3 regions of the Colwellia sp. Bg11-12 genome follow, and region 1 is predicted to be linked to each of the others. Evidence: predicted binding sites of a transcription regulator. Region 1 holds the regulator's gene; each other region holds the start of a gene.

Evidence for each region. The regulator FNR, encoded in region 1, switches genes on or off when oxygen is low (the NO sensors DNR and NnrR bind a similar motif). The targets are predictions, from matches to a motif close to TTGATCTAGATCAA.
Region 2: the regulator FNR is predicted to act here: its motif matches at 2,186-2,199, upstream of napF (ferredoxin-type protein NapF).
Region 3: the regulator FNR is predicted to act here: its motif matches at 1,736-1,749, upstream of H4J39_RS05930 (OmpW family protein).

The regions. Positions count from the first base shown of each region.
Region 1 covers NZ_JACGUZ010000061.1:37,429-40,720, forward strand. Annotated here, with positions in the region: gene H4J39_RS08120 (heavy metal translocating P-type ATPase) at 1-381, shown strand, start outside; gene ccoS (cbb3-type cytochrome oxidase assembly protein CcoS) at 411-623, shown strand; gene H4J39_RS08130 (sulfite exporter TauE/SafE family protein) at 629-1,306, shown strand; gene fnr (fumarate/nitrate reduction transcriptional regulator Fnr) at 1,350-2,069, shown strand; gene uspE (universal stress protein UspE) at 2,216-3,142, shown strand; gene ttcA (tRNA 2-thiocytidine(32) synthetase TtcA) at 3,270-3,292, shown strand, end outside.
Region 2 covers NZ_JACGUZ010000056.1:182,018-185,309, reverse strand. Annotated here, with positions in the region: gene napA (nitrate reductase catalytic subunit NapA) at 1-1,130, opposite strand, end outside; gene H4J39_RS05160 (chaperone NapD) at 1,127-1,429, opposite strand; gene H4J39_RS05155 (TIGR02808 family protein) at 1,429-1,572, opposite strand; gene napF (ferredoxin-type protein NapF) at 1,569-2,105, opposite strand; gene prfC (peptide chain release factor 3) at 2,482-3,292, shown strand, end outside.
Region 3 covers NZ_JACGUZ010000059.1:1,284-4,575, reverse strand. Annotated here, with positions in the region: gene H4J39_RS05935 (DUF3413 domain-containing protein) at 1-1,639, opposite strand, end outside; gene H4J39_RS05930 (OmpW family protein) at 1,818-2,516, shown strand; gene aroE (shikimate dehydrogenase) at 2,649-3,292, shown strand, end outside.

The sequences.
Region 1 (3,292 bases):
ACGGCGACAGATAAAATGGCGATTATTAAGCGACAACCCAATGGTTCAACCGTTGCGATGGTTGGAGACGGCGTAAATGACACCCCCGTATTTGGCGCAGCTCATATTTCTATTGCGATGGGTAGTGGTACTGATATAGCCAAAAGCGGTGCAGACGTTATTTTATTGAATAATCGTTTAAAGTCAGTAACAACGCTGACACGTGTCGCGAGTAAAACACGCCGTATTATTTGGCAAAATTATTTATGGGCATTTGGTTATAATGCTATCGTATTACCACTTGCCGTTGCAGGTTTCATTACTCCATACATGGCTGTAATAGGCATGTCGGCGAGTTCAATATTAGTGATCACCAATTCATTACGTTTACTCAAAAAATAATCGTGACACAAAAATAGAGAATAAAGACAATGAGCATTATTTATATTTTGATCCCTATTGCGATAATACTAACGGCCTTAGGCATATATCTATTTTTTTGGGCAGTAAAAACTGAACAATTTGATGATTTAGAAAAACAAGGCATGAGTATTTTATTTGATGATAACAAAAATAAAAGCGCTGAGCGTTCAACTGAAACTAACAGTATAGAAAAAAAAGACAATGATACGGGTATTAAGTAACTAATATGCTAAGTATTGATTATTTATCTGCTTTTATTATTGGCTTATTAGGTTCGGGCCATTGCATTGGCATGTGTGGCGGCATAACCACTATGCTAACATCAGCAATATCTCCTCAACATAAGGTAAGTGATCAATTTAAACTGGTCAGTGCTTATAATTTTGGCCGTATTTTTTCTTATACCTTAATTGGTGGTATCGTTGGTTTTAGTAGTTCGATTGCTGCAAAAAATATTGGTGTGCCCTTAGGTTTTCTTCGACTGTTCGCCGCAGTATTTTTAATATTACTAGGCTTATACTTGGGTCAATGGCTAATGTGGCTATCAAAAGTTGAAAAAATAGGTAAAGTGCTTTGGCGCTTTTTATCACCATTAAGTAAGAGGTTTATCCCTGTAAAAAATACTAAACAAGCTTTAGCATTAGGCGCTATCTGGGGATGGCTACCTTGTGGTTTAGTTTATTCAACCTTAACTTGGTCATTAGCGAGTGGAAGTACTCTAAGTGGCGCCTTGATAATGACATGTTTTGGTTTAGGTACCTTGCCGGCATTGTTGAGTATTTCATTAGGTTCTTTTGGAATAAAGTCTTTGTTAACTAACATGAAATTTAAAAAAACAATGGCCTTTATGATAATTATGTATGGAATATACAGTTTAATGATTGCATATCAGCAGTTGTTTTAATATGATCGAAATTATTAAAGATAAATAAATCATTTAGGTTAATATGTATAAAAAGCCATGTTCTACATCTCAGCACATTCATTGTCAAAATTGTAGTATCAGTGAGCTATGTTTACCGTTTTCTTTAAATGAGAAAGAACTTGATACGCTAGACAGTATTATCGACCGTAAACGCCCTATTCATAAAGGTGAACAAATATTTCAAGACGGCGATAAAATGCAAGCGTTGTACGCTATTCGCTCTGGAACATTTAAAACATTCACGGTAAATGAACAAGGGGAAGAACAAATTACCGGTTTTCATTTAGCTGGCGATTTATTAGGTTTTGATGCTATTGCAGAATCAGAACACCCTAGCTTTGCAAAAGCGCTAGAAACATCAATGGTCTGTGAAATACCCTACAACACACTCGATACATTATCGAATACTATGCCGAAGTTAAAAAAACAAATTCTGCGTATGATGAGTTCGGAAATACGCTCAGATCAAGAAATGTTAACCTTACTTAATCGTAAAAATGCTGAACAGCGCTTGGCGACATTTATCTCAACACTAGCGAGTCGTTATCATGCGCGAGGGATGTCAGCGACAGACTTTCGCTTAACCATGACGCGAAGCGATATTGGTAATTATATTGGCCTAACGGTAGAAACGATTAGCCGATTATTAAATCGTTTTCAAAAAAATGAATTGATTGGCGTCGAAGGTAAGCTTATTACTATTTTAGATATGGATAAACTTAACGAGTGTGCTTCACTTTAGTTTCTATAGAAATTTACATAAAATGCTTAACATTGATCATGTTAAGCATTTTTTTTATTGAAATATTATGATGTAACGCAAATAACATGTACCAAATATAGTCTATTGTTAATATTATTAGTATTTAATGCGTTAGGAGTAAATGTATGGAAAAGTATAAAAAAATATTAGCCGTTATTGACCCCACCACTGAAAATCAAAAAGCGTTAAAGCGTGCTATTGAATTAGCTCGCTATAGTGGGGGAGAAATCACCGCATTTTTAACCATTTATGATTTATCTTATGAAATGACGACGATGCTTTCTGGCGAAGAACGTGAAGCAATGCGCCAGTCTGTTATTAATGATAGTCAACAATGGTTAGCAGAAAAAATTTCTGAAATTAATCACGATAATATTAACATAGACATTTGTATTATTTGGCATAACCGTCCATTTGAGAAAATAATCAAAAAAGTGCTTGCTGAAAATTTTAATATTGTTATCAAAGGCACACATCAACACGATAAGCTAAAATCTGTTATTTTTACGCCAACAGACTGGCATATTCTCAGAAAATGCCCTTGTCCTGTATTACTTGTTAAAGATCATAGCTGGCCAAGCAATGGTAATTTGCTTACCGCACTTAACATGGGCAGTGACGATGAAGAGCACAAAGCACTTAATAAAAAATTAACTCAAGAATCGATTGCTTTCTCATCACTCATTAAGGCTAATATCCACTTAGTTAATTCTTACCCAGGTACGCCTGTAAATATTGCCATTGAAATCCCAGAGTTTAATGCCTGCGAATATAACGAGACCATGTTTAACCACCATAGAAGTGCAATGGAAAGTCATGCAAATAGTTACAACATACCCATTGAAAACACGCACGTGAAAGAGGGTTTACCTGAAGATGTTATTCAAAGTATTTCTAACGAAATCGATGCAGAATTAGTTGTTTTAGGAACCATTGGCCGTACAGGAATTTCAGCAGCATTGATCGGCAATACCGCAGAGCACGTAATTGACCGTCTAAACTGTGATGTATTAGCCATTAAACCTGATGGCTACATTTCGCCTCTAGCATAAGGTCTATTAGCGTCAGGTTTAGATCTTTAAATATAAATTAAAAAGCCAAGAGTTTTCTTGGCTTTTTGCTATACTACGCGCCGTAAAAATCGATATTTTTTCATTATAAATAGCACTAGGAAACACTATGAGCGCTCAATCAGCGACACC
Region 2 (3,292 bases), on a different contig from region 1:
TTAAAGCCCATGGTCCAGAATGAAGTCACTTTCACTTTAGGATCAGCATAAAGCTTGGCTAGCGTTAATAACTTAGCTTCTGATACGCCCGAAAGCTTAGAGGTGTACTCAATCGTATAAGTGCTTACAAACTTAGCAAAGTCCTCAAAACTCATCGGTGTTGAGGCACCACTATCAGGATTTTTAGCCGCTTTTTGTAATGGATGAGAAGGACGTAAACCATAACCAATATCCGTAACGCCTTCACGAATATTCACATGCTTCTTCATGAAGTCTTCATTCACGGCATTATTTTGAATAATGTAATTTGCAATAAAATTTAATATCGCTAAATCTGTTTGCGGTGTGAAAATCATACCGTTATCAGCAAGTTCAAAACTGCGATGCTTATAGGTTGATAATACGTTAACTTTTACATGAGGGTGACTTAAACGGCGATCAGCTAAACGCGACCATAGAATGGGGTGCATTTCTGCCATGTTAGAGCCCCAAAGTACAAACGCATCCGCAGCTTCTAAATCATCGTAACAGCCCATAGGTTCGTCGATACCAAAGGTACGCATAAAACCACCAACAGCAGATGCCATACAATGACGCGCATTAGGATCAAGATTGTTGGTTAGAAAGCCTGCTTTCATTAATTTTGAAGCGGCATAACCTTCCCAAACGGTCCATTGACCCGAGCCAAACATACCGACAGAAGTTGGTCCTTTTTTCTTTAAAGCCGCTTTAAACTTTTCAGCCATGACATCAAAGGCAGTATCCCAACTTACCGGCGTGAACTCACCTTCTTTAGCATAAACACCGTCTTTCATCCGCAGTAAAGGCTGAGTTAATCTGTCTTTACCGTACATAATTTTAGATAAAAAGTAGCCTTTGATACAATTCAAGCCTTTGTTCACTTCTGCCTGAGGGTCGCCTTGAGTAGCAACGACTTTTCCTTCTTGTGTACCGACAAGCACACTACAACCTGTGCCACAAAAACGACAAGGGGCTTTATCCCATTTTATGGTTGTATCTGACGATTTAGTGATCAGGTTTGAAGCTGAAGTAGGTACAGCAATTCCAGCCGCTACAGCCGTTGCTGCAATTGCATTTGCTTTTATAAAATCGCGTCTTGTTAATGTCATACCTTTATCCCCTGATGTTGTGGTAATCCATAATCATTATGATGAAAAATCAATGATGATGAGACCACGCCCGGTAAATTACTCATATCTGTTATGGTGTTAATAAGGCCTTTGCCTTTTTCACCTCTGTTTAAATCGTTCTCTTCTATGGTTACTACCATAGAGCCATTATCGGCAATTTCATGCACTTCAGCCCCAGGGAACTTTCCTAATTCTTTAGCCACTTCCTCAGTGTTACTTGACTGAGCAACAAAAAGTACACCCGCAATATTAATGGATTCTTCTAATAGATTTATCACTACTCTTCCCCTACAGATTTAACACCTAACATTTTTAAAAGTGCGATAGCAACTAGTGCGGTACCGGCAAAGCCGGCTAAAAAAATAACGGGCATCGATGAATAACCTAGAATATTCCAAATCATTTGTTCAAGAGCACTCATATAACTCTCCTATTGGTATTTGCAGATTGTTCTTCTGCTGAATTTTTGGGTTTTAATTGAATGGATGATTGCGGGCAAATAGCCACACAGGCGCCACAACTTGTGCAATCGTTCAGCGTAATATGGGGTTGTGGTACGGATGAATTGATATACTTAAAAGAGATAGCTTCAGTTTCACAGCTATCTTGGCAGCTTTGACAAAAGACTCCATTAGCCGCCAAACAATCACTCTTAATTGATATATCTAAATCCCAAGCATTACTTGAAGCAATAAGACCAGATTCAATAAAAATATTTTGCTGACAACTCTCGACACACTGCTGACAAAAGGTACATTCACCCAATAGAAAATTAACTTCAGGGAAACCGCCATCACCTTTATTAATAATGTTTTCAGGGCAAGATGTTATGCAGTCACCACATTGTGTGCAACCATCAATAAAAGTGACTTCGTTAATCACCCATGGCAACCGAACTGCTGGTGTTGTGGTTAGTTTTTTTGCTTTAAAAAAATTTCTTCTTGCTAAGTCCACGGTATCACCTTGAAATTTTATATAGTCGCTTTGTTAAAGCAGCGAACAAACTCAATTTACAGCATTGCTCATATTGGATATTGATTTTGATCAAGTATTTAAATAACACGTCTATTTACCTAACGACTTAACCTTCTGCATACGCAAATCTCCTTTATTTACGGAAAAATGGTTTATGGCTGATAAAAAAAATTTAAAAGTTAAAATTAGTATAAATATTATTAATAAAAATCATTATTTAAAGACAGTCCCCTGATGCGGCTTTTCATATTTATGGTACAATGCGCGCCAATTATGGGATTATTAGAAGATCCCAAGGACTTTAAGAAAATTGTTTATGTGCATTAGCATGTACACCAAAGAGAACTTTTAAAACATGACAACGCTACAGGCTAATGAAGTTAATCTAAGACGTACTTTCGCAATCATCTCCCATCCTGATGCGGGTAAAACCACCATCACTGAAAAAGTATTACTTTTTGGTCAAGCTTTGCAAAGAGCCGGGACTGTTAAAGGTAAGAAATCAGGTCAGCATGCAAAATCTGATTGGATGGAAATGGAGAAAGAGCGTGGTATATCTATTACAACCTCTGTCATGCAATTTCCTTATAACGGCTGCTTGGTCAACTTACTCGACACACCAGGCCATGAAGACTTTTCCGAAGATACCTACCGAACTCTCACCGCGGTCGATTCGTGTTTAATGGTTATCGATGTTGCTAAAGGTGTTGAAGCACGTACGGTTAAATTAATGGAAGTTACTCGCTTACGTGATACACCCATTATTACTTTTATGAATAAAATGGATCGCGATGTACGAGATCCAATGGAAGTAATGGATGAAGTAGAAGAGATTCTTAAAATAAAATGTGCGCCTATTACTTGGCCAATTGGCATGGGTAAAGAATTTAAAGGTGTTTATAACATTTTAACTGACGAGATATTTTTATATCAGTCAGGCCTTGGTCATATGATCCAAGAAGAGAGAATTATCAAAGGGCTTGATAACCCGGAATTAGACAAAGTCATTGGTACCTATGCTGATGATTTACGCGAAGAGTTAGAGCTCGTTTCTGGCGCCTCACATGAGTTTAACTTAGAAGAATTTTTAAAGGGTGAACTCACACCAGTATTTTTTGGAACTGCCTTGGGTAACTTTGGTGTTGACCATATGCTTAACGGTTTAA
Region 3 (3,292 bases), on a different contig from region 1:
AAGATACTCCACTACTGTAATCACTTGCCTGATTAGTTACCCCTAATGCTTCTGACATCAGTGTTGGCACAATACTTAAATGGCTTGTTTGATAATTAATTACAGCTGGCGTTTTGTTTGGCCAATGAATAATAAGGGGTACTGCAGTCTGGTATTTTGAATAATTACTATTGTGACCCCAATAACCTAACTTGCTATCATTAAACTCTTCACCGTGGTCACTAGTAATAATAACAATAGTGTTGTCTAGTTTCCCTGTTAATGAGTCAAGTACTTCACCAACTTTACCATCAATATAATGCAATGAATTTTTATACAGATTAATAAAAGGTTCCGCGTCGTAATTATCATTTAAGGCAAGAAAATTTACTTCATCTAGGCTCGGTTTAAAAAGCTTTTTATAATCATCAGGCAAAGAAAAGCCATGAGCTGAATCGAAAAATAATAAGCTAAAACTGGGTTTTTTTTGTGAATTATTACTTGACCAATCTAAGTAGTCTTTCGTTAGTTTTTCATCGCGTTGCCAAGGTTTGTTACCTTCTGATGTGAGCCTTAAAGAAGGAATATCAGAAAAAAGGGTTTGATCAAATTCAGGTAACGTTAATTTAGCACTGGCAAAAATTTGAGCTTGATAACCTTGATTAATTAAAGTTTTCATCAGTACTGGGCTTTGTTGTTCTTTTAAAACACTATCCCAATAACTACCCGGTATGCCATACATTAACGAGAACATGCCATGGCGAGTATTGTTACTACCACTGTAGTGGTTTAAGTACTGCAAAGATTTTTCCTTAAAAGCAAATATGTTAGGAGTCAATGTCTGTGAAACCATATTTGCCCGCCATGAATCAATAACAATCATAATAATATTAAACTTTGATTCTGTTTCTGTTACTGCAATTTCAGCGAGAGGATAATCCAGATTACTTTTGACTTTATTATGCTTGAGCAGTGACTGCGTTTTATGTGCTTTAACATCAAGTAAACCATACTTCGCCATCAAAGATTTAGCCGTTGTAGGGTAAGCTAAAGGAAGTAATTTACTTTGCTTGGTAATGTCTCTGTTATAGGTTCCATCCCCCCAAATGTGAATGATATGGCTAGATAAAATACATAAGGGAATTAAATAAAGAAATGCTTTGTGGGTTTTTTTATCCTTGTCTATATACCAAGTTACGGCTTTTACAATACAGTACTGTCCTATTAAAACGACAGTGATTAAACCAAGTATAATGAGCCACATTGACATTGGAAATGAAATTATCTCACTACCCCCAGCAATAAATAACTCTATGACCATCGCATTGATATGAAATCGATATAATTGATAAATAAAGGTATCAGCGAGTAATGCTGTTAATCCGATGCAACTTAAAATTAGCGCACTATAAATGACAAGTTGTTTTTTATTCGTAATCTTTGCCAACAGGTATAGAGGTAGGCTAGCTATAAAAGACAATAGACCTAATTGGCCAATACCTTGGGTTAGACCAAATAAAATACCAATAAAGCTGTCGGGTATCGTTTGGCTTTGATAAAAACGTGATCCTATGAGTAAAGCGACAACAATATTACAAAGGGTATATAGCGTGAGCCAATTATAGAGGTAAGTTCTATATGCAGTTTTTTGAGAGAACAATATGCTAAAAGATCCTTATTTTATCTAAGGACACAGCATAACATAGCTTTTTAAAATCAGTCTAGTGATGGGAAAAGTTAAAACAAAGCGATTTAATTGCGCTAGGTCAAGTTTTTATTTTTAGGTATCTATAAAATCGGCGTCATTAAATATCACAAGATAAATAGGGACTACTCTCATGAAAAAAAGTTTACTCACATTAGCTGTTTTATCCTCTCTTTCTATAACTGCAATGGCTGCAGATTATAAAGCCGGAGATTTTGTTGTACGTGGTGGTGCTACCATGGTCAACCCAGACAGCGACAAATCAGGTGTTTATGTTGAAGCACTCGGTGGTAATACACCGTTATCTGTGTCGGTTGATGACAATACTCAACTGGGTTTAAATTTTGTTTATTTTTACGATAACAATTGGGCTATAGAAGTTTTAGCAGCAACACCATTTACTCATGATATCACCATTCATGATCCTCAAAGTATTTCTGGTGGACTATTTGGCGCAAATGTTGACGGTGCAACTTTAGCTGAAGTAACTCAGTTACCGCCAACAATTAGTGCACTATATTACTTTGATAATGCTTCAAGTATTAAGCCTTACGTTGGTGTTGGTGTTAACTACACAATATTTTTTGATGAAGACTTCAAAAGTACGCCTGAAAATCTAGGATTTAACGATTTAGAACTCGATGGTTCATTTGGCTTTTCATTACAAGTCGGCGCAGATTACCTAATCAATGATAAATGGCATATAAATGCTTCTGCTCGTTATATTGATATTAATACCGACGCTACCTTCAAGATTGGTGACATTAAAGGCTTGGCATCAGTAGACGTTGATCCGATGGTTTATTCAATCATGTTAGGTTACAAGTTTTAACATTACCCATAGCGATAATACTTAATAACCTTATAAGGCAGTCACTTTTTATATAAAAGTTACTGCCTTTTTTATATTCATCATGCCTTTATTACGATAATCTTAAGTATGATTTCTTACTCAGTGCCTCATATGGATCAATATCGCGTTTTTGGTAACCCTATTAAACAATCACGTTCACCGATTATTCATCAATCTTTTGCTCAACAAACTCAACAGCAACTTAACTATCAAAGTGAATATGTCGCATTAGATCAATTTGAAAAAACGATAAATGCTTTTATGAAAAGTGGTGCTAAAGGTGCAAACATTACCTCACCGTTTAAAGAGCAAGCTATGGCATTATGTGATCATCTAACCGAACGTGCTGAACTTGCCGGCGCGGTGAATACGTTATCTTTTGCAAATGGAAAGATATTTGGAGATAACACTGATGGGGAAGGGCTTGTACAAGACTTGCTTAACCATAATGTTTCATTAAAGAATAGTCGCATATTATTACTGGGCGCTGGTGGGGCCGCTAAAGGCGTAGTTCTACCGTTATTAGCACAAGCACCACAGGTCATTGTTATAGCGAACAGAACCGTGAGTAAAGCAGAAGCACTCATTAAAAAGTTTAAAAACGATAAACTTTTTGCTGCAGGGTTTGATACGCTAGGTAAAGCAAAGTTTGATCTTATTATCAATGCAACCTCAGCAAGCCTAACCGGGACAATTCCACCTATACCAACAGAACTTGTCACCAATACTCATTGCTACGATATGGTGTATGGAAA